3 regions of the Pseudomonas sp. OTU750018 genome follow, and region 3 is predicted to be linked to each of the others. Evidence: riboswitches for the same ligand, from Rfam matches in the RefSeq annotation. Region 3 holds a riboswitch; each other region holds the start of a gene.

Region 1 (4,404 bases), on a different contig from region 3:
ATGGCGAGGGCACCCATGTGGTGAACATGCCGCACATCCACGACGCCCTGGCGCCGATCCTCTACACCATTCCACTGCAGCTGCTGTCCTACTACGTCGCTGTGCTCAAGGGCACCGACGTCGACCAGCCGCGCAACCTGGCCAAGAGCGTAACGGTTGAGTAAGCAGGAGCCAGCTGATGCGGCGTGAAGATATAAAGAGCAAGCAGGCTCAGGGCGTGCTCTTTGATACCCATATCATCGTCAACCCGGCCAATACCCGGGAATGGATCGTGCTGTTGAAGAAAGGCGCGGGCACCAGCTTCTTTCTGGTCGATGACCAGGAGCAGGTGGAGTCCTTCGCCGATCTCAATGGTCTGATCGAAGAGTTGCGCCTACTCGGCATCAAGGGCGCGGAGATTCATCTCTAAGCCCTGCCGTTCACCCGAGGCACTTATGCCTATTCGCTATGCGAGAAGCCTGACCGGACGGACGCGCAGTGTCGCAGCCAATCGGCATCTGGGTTTTGCCCTGGCTTTCGTTGCAGGGGCGATCAATGCCGGCGGCTTTCTTGCCGTGCAGCAATACACCTCGCATATGACCGGCATCGTCTCGGCCATGGCGGACAACATTGCTCTGGGTGCCTATGGCCTGGTGTGGAGTGGTCTCGGCGGTGTGCTGTCATTTCTACTGGGTGCAGCCTGCTCGACGGTGATGATCAATTACTCGCGGCGCCGCCAGCTGCACAGCGAATACGCTCTGCCGTTGCTGCTCGAGGCTGCGCTGTTGCTGTGTTTTGGCTTTCTTGGCGCATCGCTGGCGCAGATTACCGGCCTGTTCGTGCCGCTGACGGTGATGCTGCTGTGTTTCATCATGGGTCTGCAGAACGCGCTGATTACCAAACTCTCCAGGGCGGAAATCCGCACCACCCATATCACCGGAATCATCACCGACATCGGTATCGAGCTAGGCAAGCTGTTCTATTGGAATCGCACCCGCGGCCCTGATATCGCTCGGGTGATGGCCGACCGCCAACGTCTGCGGGTGCTCAGCCTGTTGGCGCTGTACTTCTTCCTCGGCGGGGTGATCGGCGCACTGGGTTTTAACCACCTGGGTTATATCGCCACCGTGCCGCTGGCCTTGCTGCTGGTGTTATTGGCCAGTGTGCCGGCGTTGGATGATCTGCTGCTGCTCACACGGCGCGTATTGCGTCGATAAGCTTGGCCGACTGCCTGCTGCTTAGTCTTCTGCAGACCTGAACAGGTGCCGATGCTCAGCGTTGTAAAGCGCTGAGTCGGCAAACTGTTCGGCGTGCAGCACGCGGCCGACGAGGATCAGCGCGGTGCGGCGAAAGCCTTTGGCGCGCACCTGTTCTTCGATGGTGGCCAGGGTGCCGCTGACCCAATCCTGATCCGGCCAGCTGGCGCGATGCACCACGGCAATCGGGCAATCTGCGCCGTAATGCGGCAGCAACTCAGTAACGATCTTGCTCAGGTGCACCACACCCAGGTGGATTGCCATGGTCGCGCCGTGGCGCGCCAAGTCGCCCAATGCCTCGCCCTCGGGCATGTTCGACTTGCTCGCATAGCGGGTGAGGATCAGCGTCTGTGACACCTCGGGCAGAGTCAGTTCGCTTTCCAGCAGGGCAGCGCACGCCGCAGTGGCCGTCACCCCAGGGATGATCTCGAAGGCGATGCCCAGCCGGCGCAGGTGACGGATCTGTTCGCCAATCGCGCCGTACAGCGACGGGTCGCCGGAGTGCACGCGGGCCACATCCTGGCCTTTGTCATCAGCTTGGCGGATCAGCTCGATGATTTCATCCAGGTGCAGTTCGGCGGTGTTGATCACCTGCTCGGCACTGTGGCCTTCGAGCACCGCTGCCGGCACCAGCGAGCCGGCGTAGAGAATCACCGGGCAGCTGCGCAGCAGGCGCTGGCCTTTGACGGTGATCAGCTCGGGGTCGCCGGGGCCGGCGCCGATAAAGTAGACGGTCATGACACATCCTTGGGTGCAATCGACGCCAACGCACAGGTGGCGCTGGGGTTGCGGGTTTTTTCGCCGAGCAGGCGGGCAGCATTGCCGCTCATAAGTGTGGCCAGGGCCAGGGCGCAAGGTTCCGCGACCGCCGGGCTGCCGGTGGCGGCCAGGGTAAGCGGCGAGCCTTGCACGCGGTGCTGATAGGGCTGCAGTTCTTCCGCACTAAAGCAGTTCAGCTGCAGACCAAGGCGTTCGGCCAATGCCAGCAGGCCCTGCTCGCTTTGCTTATGCGCGATGCTGGCCAGTCCGGCCAGGTTATCCACAGTAAGGCCATGCGTCTGCAGGCTGTGCAGCAGCAGGCTGAGCAAGTCCTCCACACCGCAACCACTACGGCAGCCCAGCCCAGCGACGACCTGAACGGCGGCAGCGGGGCGGCGAGGGGTGTGGCTGGGGATCATCTGCGGCGCTCGGTGTGTGCGGCGGCGTAGCTCAACATGGCGGCCGGCACCGGTCAACCGCGATTGACCGGCCGCCATGGCCTGCGTAGCCTTGTCGCGTTCGAGGTTCTTCGTGGGCATGCCCATGAAGCTAAGAGGGAACAAGGTTGATGCCTTGGCTGCCCCCGCAACTGTAAACGACTCGTCCCTTGCGTTGTTCTGCCGCTCAAGCGCTGCAGCACAACAGCCACTGCGTCAGCGCGGGAAGGCGAAGGGAGTAGCCGGCGTACCTACGCCAGCCCGGTCGTGAGCCAGGAGACCTGCCTCGTCACGTTTTCGACAACCGGGCGGGGTGATCCGGTGGTGTTGGCTGACGCCCCGTGGCTGTCATGTCTGTGCCGCCTCCTGCTCGTCTTTCTTTCGACGTCACGCAGGACTCGCCATGCAAACCCTCGCCAAACTTCCCGTCACCATCGTTACCGGCTTCCTCGGCGCCGGTAAAACCACCCTGCTGCGGCATATGCTCGGCCACGCCGACGGCCGACGTATCGCGGTGATCGTCAACGAGTTTGGCGAGCTGGGCATCGACGGCGAAATCCTCAAGCAGTGCTCCATCGGTTGCAGCGAAGAAGAAGCCAACGGCCGTATCTTCGAACTGGCCAACGGCTGCCTGTGCTGCACCGTGCAGGAAGAGTTTTTCCCGGTGATGCGCGAGCTGGTGGCGCGCCGCGGCGAGCTTGACCATATCCTTATCGAAACCTCCGGCCTGGCTTTGCCCAAGCCGCTGGTACAGGCCTTTAACTGGCCGGAAATTCGCAACGCCTGCACGGTGGACGCGGTCATCACCGTGGTCGACAGCCCGGCTGTGGCCGCCGGCACCTTCGCCGCGTTCCCCGAGCAGGTTGATGCGCAGCGCAAGCTCGACCCGAATCTCGATCACGAATCGCCGCTGCACGAGCTGTTCGCCGACCAGCTGGCCAGCGCCGACCTGGTGATTCTCAACAAGGCCGACCTGCTCGACTCCGCCGCTTTGGCTGCCGTGCGCGCGGAAGTGGCGGAAGAGCTGCCGCCGGCGGTGAAAATCATCGAAGCCCATGGCGGCGAGCTGCCGCTCGACGTGCTGCTGGGCCTGAACTGTGAGACCGAGCTGCATATCGAGGGCCGTAAGACCCACCATGACCTGGAAGGCCATGAAGACCACGATCACGACGAGTTCGCCTCGTTCCACGTGGAACTGCCTGAAGCCGAGGAAGCGCGTCTGCTGCAAGCGCTGAAGGAGGCGGTCAGCAAACACGGCATTCTGCGCATCAAGGGTTTTGCGGCGATTCCCGGCAAGCCGATGCGCCTGCTGCTGCAAGGCGTTGGCCAGCGTTTCGATAAACACTTCGACCGCGCCTGGCAGGCCGATGAGCCGCGTATCACCCGCCTGGTGGTGATTGGCCAGACCCTGGATCAGGCCGCTATCGAAGCCGAGCTAAACGCCGCGCTGGTAGGCTAAGCCCGCATGCACCTGCTGCGCACCCAGCCAGGCAGCCAGCTGCCGCTCGACAGCATTGCCGACCTCGGCCAGACCCCGGCCGAGCTGGTGATTCTGTGCACCGGCGATTCGCACCTGTCGTTGCTGGCCGAGGTGGCTCGGCAGTTGCCGGTGGATTACCCCAGCCTGCGTCTGGCCAGCCCGGCGCAGCTGAGCAATCACGCCTCGGTGGATCTCTACGTCGAGCAGGTGTTGCAGCACGCCAAGGTCATCCTGATTTCCGTGCACGGCGGCGTCAGCTATTGGCGCTACGGCATCGAGCGTCTGGTCGAGCTGGCCGAGCGCGGTGCGCAGGTGATTATGGTGCCGGGCTGCGACAACCCCGATCCGGAGCTGATGGCCCTGAGCAACGTGCCAGTGGCCGAGGCCGAGCGGCTTTGGCAGTTCCTGCGCCAGGGCGGTGCGGCTAACGCGTTGCAGCTATTTAACTGCATCGCCAGCCAGTGGCTGCAGCGTGACTACGCCTGGGGCGACC
Region 2 (4,404 bases), on a different contig from region 3:
TCACGCCCAAGGCCCCTGCACCCGCTGCCATCACGGGGCCAGCATTCGGGCTGTCCCACAGCGGCGCCTGAGTGCGCCAGCAACGCAGCGCCAACAGGGTTTTACCCAGCAACGCGTAGGTCAAGGCGACCAGCCGCGCAGGCAGATAATTGAGTGCATCGTCGATCTTCGCCGCGGCCCAGCCGAAGCGCTCAAAGCGTTCATTGCGATAGCCCCACATGGCGTCCAGGGTATTGCTCAGGCGATACAGCACCACGCCCGGTGCGCCAGCCAAGACAAACCAGAACAGCGCGGCGAACACCGCGTCGCTGCCGTTTTCCAGCACCGATTCGCTACCCGCGCGGGCCACACCCGTGGCATCCAGCTGCGCAGTATTGCGGCTGACCATATAGCCAACCCGCTCGCGGGCCAGGCGCAAATCCCCCAGACGCAGCGCCTGCGCCACTGGCATGGCATGCTCGCCCAGGCTTTTCAGACCCAGGGCGGCATACAAGGCAATGATCTCCACCGCCCAACCCAGCCCGCTGATCTCACTCAACAGCCAGGCCAGCAGGGTCAGCGGCAACACCGCCAGGCACCAGGCGCTGACGCCATGGCTGCGCCAACCGCTGCCCGCCGGATTGAAGCGTTGCTCGATACGCTCGGCCATACGACCAAAGGCCACCAGCGGGTGCCAGCCCTTGGGTTCGCCAAAAATCGCATCCAGAACGACTCCGGCGCAGGTACTCAGCACCAGGCTCATGGCGTGCCCCACTGATTCTCGAACAGCAACTCGTTGAGCGGCCGAGGCTCAGCCCACCCCTGCTGCACCAGCATCGGCGCCTCATAGAATTCCGTCACCGGTCCCAGGCACAGCACCGCCAATGGCTTGCTGCCGGTCGGCATGTTGAGCAGATCCGCCAGGGCTTGGGGCTCGAACAGCGACACCCAGCCCATGCCCAAACCCTCTGCGCGGGCCGCCAGCCAGAGGTTCTGAATCGCGCAGGCCAGGGAGGCTAGGTCCATCTCCGGCAAGGTGCGGCGGCCAAACACATGGGCCTCACGCCCGTCCATCAGGGCCACCACCAACAGTTCGGCGCAATCGCGTATACCCTCGACTTTCAACCGCATAAATTCATCGCTGCGCTCACCCAACGCCTCGGCGGTGCGCGTGCGCTCCTTCTCTACCAGGCCGTGGATCGCTTCGCGCAAGGCCGGACGGGTGATGCGAATAAATCGCCAGGGCTGCATCATGCCCACGCTGGGCGCCTGATGCGCAGCTTCGAGCAAGCGCGCGAGCAACTCGGGTGCCACCTCGCCACCGCTGAAATGGCGCATATCGCGCCGTTCAGCGATGGCGCGGTACACCGCCGCACGCTCTTCGGCACTGAAAGCCTGCTCACTCATGCCGGCGCACCGGGACAAAACAACGCGGCAGCGGCAACCGGATCGGACGGCAGATAGAAGTGAATATAGGAGGCGGTCATCCGCCCCTGGCGATAGACCGCCTCACTGGTGCGCTTGTAGTTCGGGCACTCGCCACGGGTAAGCGGTTGCAGTTCGCTGCTGAGCGCCGAGTAGTGAAAACTGTGGCCGCGCAGCAGCCCTTCCGGCAGCTCAGCCTGTTGCAGGGCCATGGCGGTCATGCGTGGTTGCAGGGTCGCCTCGCCGTTTAACAAACCGAGCATCTGCCCGCTGGCGCCCTGTTTGTCGGTCAGTTTGTCGAGCAGGTAAAGCATGCCACCGCACTCGGCGTGGATCGGTTTGCCTGCCTCATGGTGAGCGCGGATTGCCTCGGCCATGGCCTGGTTAGCTTCAAGCGTGGACAGGTGCAACTCCGGGTAACCGCCGGGCAGGTACAGGCTGTCGATATCCGGTAACTGTTCATCTGTAAGCGGCGAAAAGAACGCTAATTCAGCGCCCAGCTCGCGCAGCAAATCGAGGTTGGCCTGATAGAGAAAGGCAAAAGCGCTGTCGCGCGCTACGCCAATGCGTACGCCCTTAAGCAACGGCGCGGGCCTGGCCTGTTCGGGCGCGGCGAAGCTGACTGGCGGCGGCAGACTGGTATCGGCACTGGCAGCCAAGGCATCGGCGGCGGCATCCAGACGGGCATCCAGGTCGAGCAGTTCGCCCGCCTGAACCAGGCCGAGATGGCGGCTCGGTAAACCGACCTCGGCGCTGCGCGGTAGCGCGCCGTACCAGCGAATCGAGGCTGGCAGCGCATCACGCAGAATCTCGCCATGCCGCGCACTGCCAACCCGATTACCGAGCACGCCAGAAAACGGCAAATCCGCCTGGAAGGTCGCCAGTCCATGGGCCATAGCGCCAAAGGTCTGCGCCATGGCCGAACCGTCGATCACCGCCAGCACCGGCACACCAAAGTGCCGGGCCAAATCGGCTGCCGAAGGCGTGCCATCGAACAGGCCCATCACCCCTTCAATCAGAATCAGGTCAGCCTCACCCGCCGCCTCCCAGAGCAGACGACGACTCTCGGCTTCACCGACCATCCACAGGTCGAGCTGATACACCGGCGCGCCGCTGGCGCGAGCAAGAATCATCGGGTCAAGAAAGTCCGGGCCGCACTTGAACACCCGCACGCGCTTGCCCTGGCGTGCATGCAAGCGCGCCAAGGCTGCGGTGACCGTGGTTTTACCCTGACCGGAGGCCGGTGCAGCGATCAATAACGCGGGGCAAGAGTGGGCGCTGTTCAAAACTCCACGCCCTTCTGCGCCTTAACCCCGGCCTTGAACGCATGCTTGACCAGGCTCATCTCGGTCACGGTATCCGCTGCCTCGATCATCCCCGGCAACGCGCCACGACCGGTTACCACCACATGCTGTAGCAGCGGCCGCGCTTCGATGTCGGCGAGCACCGCGTCGAGTTCCAGATAACCGTACTTCAGGGCGATATTCAGCTCGTCGAGCACCACCAGACCGATGGCCGGGTCATTCAGCAGCTGCGCCGCCACCGTCCAGGCTTCGCGCGCCTTGTCGATATCACGCTGGCGATCCTGGGTCTCCCAGGTAAAGCCTTCGCCCATCACGTGGTAGCTGACTTCATCGGGAAAACGGCGAAAGAAGGCTTCTTCGCCTGTGCTGGCTGCACCCTTGATAAATTGCACCACGCCCACTTTGAGGCCGTGGCCCAGGGCGCGGGCAACCATGCCGAAGGCGCTGCTGCTCTTGCCCTTGCCATTACCGCTGTGCACCAGCAGCAGGCCGTACTCATCCTGGGCCTGGGCAATCTTTTCATCGATAAGGGCTTTCTTGCGGGCCATGCGCGCCTTGTGCCGGGCGTCACGTTCAATCGATTCAGTCATCGCATGCTCCACCGCCACAGGGCGATCTGGCTGGAAAAAGCATGCGGGGATAGGGAAAGCGCGGGCCTGCGCACAGCGCACACCACACGCCAGCCATCGCCCTCCGCGATGCCGTGGACTGCAGCAGGCCGGTCTCCGGGCTTGTGAGCGAGCCGAATGGCTCACGACCGCACCTTCCCATGCATCACGCACAGTGGTTCTTGCGGCGTTTGACTCACTTACCGTTGCGGGGGCAGCGTCGGAATAGCGGGCGTTCACACGCACAGCGCACCGACTTCCCTGTTTCACCCCGCACACGCAATGCGTTGGGGGCACCTGCTACAAGGCGCGAAGGTTAGAGAGTTCATGATTAAGCGTCAAACGAATGCGCCATTTGGCGCAGACTGCTTAAGCCACCAGGGTTACTTGGCCTGACACTTCATCTCGGGCGAGCCATAGCCCCACACCACGGTCGCCTCCCCCTGGTGCTCCCAGAATGATTCGTTGCGCCCCTGATATTTGCTGCCGCTGGCTGCAGGCTGCTGATACATCAACGACACGCTGTCAGCAAACTCGGCCACCAGGGTCCCAGGCTCGGTGGGGTAGTAGGTGACGATGACTTCCTTGGCCGGCAGACCATCGCATTGAAAACGCACCGGACCGGTCCCTTTCAGTAACGCGTAGCGCGCCTGCAATTCGGCAATCCGCAGGCGATAGCTCTCGGCTACGCACTGCTCACGGTCAGCGGCCTTCCAGCAGTCATTGCGGCCTTTTATCCAACCTCTCTGCTCAGCCTTGAGTACCGGTGGATGCTGGTTTATGGCCTTGGCCGACGCCTGCTGATAAACATTCGACATTTTCTGATCAAGCTCGGCCAGAGCAGGCGCCTGACAAATCAGCTCCTCGATACTGCCAGCCTCAACCTTGGTACAGCTGAACGATGGCTCAGCCGCCTGCAGGGTCGCTAACGGCAGGCCGAGCAGAGCTAAAAGGGCAAAACGCTTAGGGGTAAACATGCTGATTCCTCGTCCGCTTTACGTTGGTTTTTAATAGCCGTATCCAGGCGTACACCCTGCTTGCGACAAGCTGCATGCTTCGTCAGCTAAGGCCAGACCAGAGCACCTACC
Region 3 (4,404 bases):
GTGGCGGCAACTGGCCGTGACCCTGGCGCCATTGTTCGTGCTCAATCTGCTGTTTGGCGCCGAACAGAAAACCGGTCTGTTGACCATGCCGCTGTTTATCGCCGGCCTGGCCTCAATGTTTGTTAGCCTGCCGCTGTTCAGTGGCTACAAGCGCGCGCTGGTGGCCACGGAACAAGCGCTCGACACTGCCGCTGAACACGATGCCTGGCTGGAACTGGCGCGTGTGCGCCGCCTGGCCTTTCTCGGCGCAGCGTTGCCAGCCTGGGTTGCCGCTATCGCAGTCTTCGCCGGTCTGGAAGCGATCCCGCTGATCCTTCTCGCGATTTCCAGCATCGTTCTGCTGTACCTCTATCGTATTCCACGCCAACTCGGCTGATGCGCGCTGCCACTCTCTGTTTGCTGCTGTTGCTGGCGTTACCCGCAGCAGCCGTCGAGCGGGTGGTCACCCTGGCCCCGTCCCTGACTGAGATCATGCTGGAGCTGGATGCGGGCGAACTCTTGGTTGGCTTACTCGATGGCGGTGAGCGCCCGGCAGCGGTGGCGCAACTGCCTTCGGTGGGCCGCTATGGCCAGCTTGAGCTGGAAAGCGTGCTCAAATTGCAGCCTGACCTGGTGCTGCTCTGGCCTGACAGCATCAGCCGTGCGCAACGCCAGCAGCTAGAGCGCATCGGGATTCCCCTGCTGATTGTGGAACCGCGCAAATTGGCTGATCTGGCGGAGAACTTCGTCGAAATCGGCGCGCGTATCGGCCGCCTCGATAAGGGCCGAGCGCTGCAACAGCAATTCAATAACGGCCTGGCCGAGTTGCGTCAGCGCTATCAGCGTGAACAGCCTTTGCGGCTGTTCTATCAGGTCTGGGATACGCCGCTGTACACCATCGGCGGCGAGCAGATTATCAGTGATGCTCTGCGTATCTGCGGCGCCGAGAATGTCTTTGCCGAACTCAGCTTGCCGGCGCCTCAGGTCAGTGTGGAAGCGGTACTGCAAGCAAACCCCGAGGTGATTCTGGCCAGTGTGCAAGAGCAGCTAGATGCCTGGCGCATCTGGCCGGGCGTGGCGGCGGTTGAGCGCAAGCAGCTGTGGCTGGTGCCGGATGCGGGACTGGAGCGGCCAAGCTTTCAGATGCTGGGGGCGGTGAAGAAACTCTGCCAGCAATTGCAGCGGGCGCGATGATTGAGAAGGGGCCTATGGGTTAGGCCCGCTCTCGATGGTCAGAAGCGATAACCCAGGCTGAGCTGGACGTCTTCTTCGGTGGCGGAATAGAGGCCTTTGCCACCCGGTAGCCAGTCGGCATAGGAGGCGTAGCTGTCGTAGCGCTTACCGGTTAGGTTGTTGACGCGCAGCTTGGCGCTGAACTGCTCGTAGTCGTAGTTCAGGCCAAGATTGAACAGGGTGTAGCCACCTTCGCGGCCTAGGGCATGGCCGTCATCTCCAGCCAGGTAGCGTGGCCCGGTGTAGTTGCTCTCCACATAGCCTGTCAGTCCTTTCAGCAATTGATAGCTCAGGCTCATGCCAGCGGTATGTCGCGCAACCCATGGCACGTCGTTGCCCTCGAATGCGCCGGCGCGGTAGCGTGCGTCGGTGAAGCTGTATTGCCCGTTGAGGCTCAAGCGTTCAGTGAGCTGGCGCTGGCCTTCCAGCAACAGGCCGTCACGGCGAGTCTTGTCCAGGTTGATGGTGACGAAATTGAGTGGGTCGAACAGCAGCTCATCCTCAAGGTCGAGGCGGTACAGGCTGAGTTGATAGCGTTGTACGCCATCCTGCCATTCGGCCCCCGTTTCCCAGGACGTCCCGGTTTGCGGTTTGAGGAAGTCGACGTCCGGCAGGGTAAAGGCGTTGTCCTCGACGTTGGCGAAGCGCAGTACGTCTTCGCGCTTGAGAAACAGCCGGACTTGGCGGGCGGCTTGCCAGTTGAGGCCGATGCTGCTGCTGTCTTCGCGGTCGGTATGGGCGCGCGCCACGGCGTTGTCACGGTCTTCTGCCTCGCTGGTGCGGTAGCCCAGGGTAAGCGTGAGATCCCGATACAACGGTTGGCTCAGTTGGCTGTACCAGTCGCGTAGCGTCTGGCGGGAACGGGTGTCGCCAAACACTGAGCTGAGTTCGTAATCGCTGCTGATGTGGTCGTGGCCCAGCAGCCACTCACCACGGCCGAAGTCACTATTCCAGTGGCCGGTCAGGCGCGGGCTAAGGCTTTCCACCCGAGTGCCTTGGATAAAAGGTGATGCGAACAGAGCGCCGACGCCATCGCTATCGCGGTAGCTGTAGTCGAAGTCGGCGGTCCAGTGCGTACCCAGATTCTGCTGGAAGGCCAGGCGCTGCACTTGAGTCTTGCTGTCGTTGAAGTCCTGCGGTGAGCCTGCGGCTTTACGGTCAGCGCGGCGTTGCGTTTCGGTCAGGCGGCCTGGGTAGCGCAACTCGTCATCAATGCTCTGCTGCTCGTACAGCGCCCAGCCATTGTCATGGTCGTAGCGCAAGCGGCCAAAGGCATTGCTGTAGCTGGCATTGTTGTTGTCGCGATAGCCATCCGTATGTCGGGACTCGCCGCTGCCGTAGAGCGATAAGCCGTGCCCCAGCTGTTGGTTGAAATGCCCACGGTATGCTTCCAGATCATGGCTGCCGCGACTGGTCTCAAGGTAGCCTTCATTCTCGCTGGGCTGACGGGTGATGATATTGATCACCCCGCCCACGGCTTGGTCGCCGTACAGCACGCTGCCGGCGCCGCGGATAATCTCGATTCGTTCGATATTGCTCAGCGGCACGCTATTGAGGTTGGCGGCTTCCTGGCTGGGGTTGTTCAGCCGGCGGCCATCCACCAATACCAAGGTGTTATTCGCCGCATTAGCGCCGAAGCCACGAAAGCTCAAAGAGACCCGATTGCCGTCGCCGAGCGTGTCTTGAATTTGCAGCCCCGCCTGGGTGCGCAGCACATCCACCAAGCTGCTGGCAGCGCTAATTTCGATCTGCTCACGGCTGATCACGGCGACGCTAGCCGGTGCCGGGGTTTGCAGCGGTGTGGCACGGGTAATCACCAGCGGCTGGGCTTGATAGGGCTGCGTCGCTTCAGCAGCCAGCGCCAGGCCAGGTGCAAGCGCCACAGCCAGGGTAAGACGGGACAATTTCACGTAGAGAATCCTCAAAAGATCAAACGACTTTTGAGGAGGGCAGGGGCAAGAACGGGCGCGCTGGCGCAGCCTGAGCTTGACGGTGATGCCCTCCGCAACACCAGTCACATCCAGCAAGGCCGGTCTCCGGGCTCTCGACGTGCGCCGCCTCGCCTTCCCGGGATAACCCAGTGGCGTTGAGGTGACGTGCAGAACGACTCTGCGGTCGATTACCGTTGCGGGGGCAGCGCCGGGGTTGCTCTTCGTGAGCGCACCGGCTTCCCGTTTAACGCCGCTTCACTGTGGAAGGGCGCACCTTGGCGGAAGTAAAACGCCGCGCACCTTAATGCGCGGGTGAATGAATTACAAGCAAGCCTGGCTCAGCTCTGGATGAGCGGTGCTCATGCAGAAAGCATGGCAAGGCGTGCGCGGACGGCAGCCTCGATACCGGCGGCATCCAATCCACATTCGGCGAGCATCTGCGCGGGCTTGGCGTGCTCGACGTAGTAGTCCGGCAGCCCCAGATGCAGCACCGGCTTGAGGATGTCGGCGTGAGCGAGAAACTCGCTGACCGCGCTGCCGGCACCGCCCATCACGCTGTTCTCTTCGATGGTCACCAGCAGTTCATGGCTGGCCGCCAGCTGGCGTACCAGGGCTTCGTCCAGCGGTTTGACAAAGCGCATATCGACCACCGTGGCATCCAGCACTTCGCCGACCTTGAGGGCTTCGGCCAGTTGTACGCCAAAGACCAGCAGGGCGGTTTTTTTGCCGTTGCGGCGAACGATGCCCTTGCCGATTTCCAGCGGTTCCAGGCCCGGCTCGATGGCGGCATTCGGACCGCTACCACGCGGATAACGGACGGCGGCCGGGCCATTGAACAGGTGACCGGTGGTGAGCATACGGCGCAGTTCGTTCTCATCGCTGGGTGTCATCACCAGCATGCCGGGGATGCAGCGCAGGTAGGCAATGTCGAAGCTGCCGGCGTGGGTCGGACCGTCTTCACCGACCAAGCCGGCGCGGTCAATGGCGAACAGTACATCGAGGTGCTGCACGGCCACATCGTGGATCAGCTGGTCATAGGCGCGTTGCAGGAAGGTCGAATAGATCGCCACCACCGGTTTGGCACCGTCGCAGGCCATGCCGGCCGCCAGGGTCACGGCATGCTGTTCGGCGATGGCCACGTCGAAATAGCGCTCGGGATAACGTTCGCTGAACGCCACCAGGTCCGAGCCTTCTTTCATCGCAGGGGTGATACCGACTAGGCGCGGATCTGTCGCGGCCATATCGCATAGCCATTGGCCGA

The links. A riboswitch is a leader RNA that binds a small molecule or an ion and turns the genes downstream of it on or off. The one in region 3 is predicted to bind cobalamin.
Region 1: another riboswitch for cobalamin. It lies ahead of cobW (cobalamin biosynthesis protein CobW); the one in region 3 lies ahead of HCI85_RS19130 (TonB-dependent receptor).
Region 2: another riboswitch for cobalamin. It lies ahead of cobO (cob(I)yrinic acid a,c-diamide adenosyltransferase); the one in region 3 lies ahead of HCI85_RS19130 (TonB-dependent receptor).

Annotation. Positions count from the first base shown of each region.
Region 1 covers NZ_JAAPAU010000003.1:40,631-45,034, reverse strand. Annotated here, with positions in the region: gene glmS (glutamine--fructose-6-phosphate transaminase (isomerizing)) at 1-164, shown strand, start outside; gene HCI85_RS15705 (hypothetical protein) at 179-409, shown strand; gene HCI85_RS15700 (YoaK family protein) at 435-1,196, shown strand; gene cobM (precorrin-4 C(11)-methyltransferase) at 1,218-1,973, opposite strand; gene HCI85_RS15690 (cobalamin biosynthesis protein) at 1,970-2,533, opposite strand; cobalamin riboswitch at 2,500-2,734, shown strand; gene cobW (cobalamin biosynthesis protein CobW) at 2,835-3,890, shown strand; gene cobN (cobaltochelatase subunit CobN) at 3,897-4,404, shown strand, end outside.
Region 2 covers NZ_JAAPAU010000002.1:587,923-592,326, forward strand. Annotated here, with positions in the region: gene cbiB (adenosylcobinamide-phosphate synthase CbiB) at 1-742, opposite strand, end outside; gene bluB (5,6-dimethylbenzimidazole synthase) at 739-1,386, opposite strand; gene HCI85_RS11525 (cobyrinate a,c-diamide synthase) at 1,383-2,690, opposite strand; gene cobO (cob(I)yrinic acid a,c-diamide adenosyltransferase) at 2,687-3,298, opposite strand; cobalamin riboswitch at 3,408-3,632, opposite strand; gene HCI85_RS11535 (MliC family protein) at 3,700-4,293, opposite strand; gene HCI85_RS11540 (alpha/beta hydrolase) at 4,400-4,404, opposite strand, start outside.
Region 3 covers NZ_JAAPAU010000004.1:62,383-66,786, forward strand. Annotated here, with positions in the region: gene HCI85_RS19120 (MFS transporter) at 1-376, shown strand, start outside; gene HCI85_RS19125 (cobalamin-binding protein) at 376-1,173, shown strand; gene HCI85_RS19130 (TonB-dependent receptor) at 1,212-3,122, opposite strand; cobalamin riboswitch at 3,223-3,436, opposite strand; gene dxs (1-deoxy-D-xylulose-5-phosphate synthase) at 3,503-4,404, opposite strand, start outside.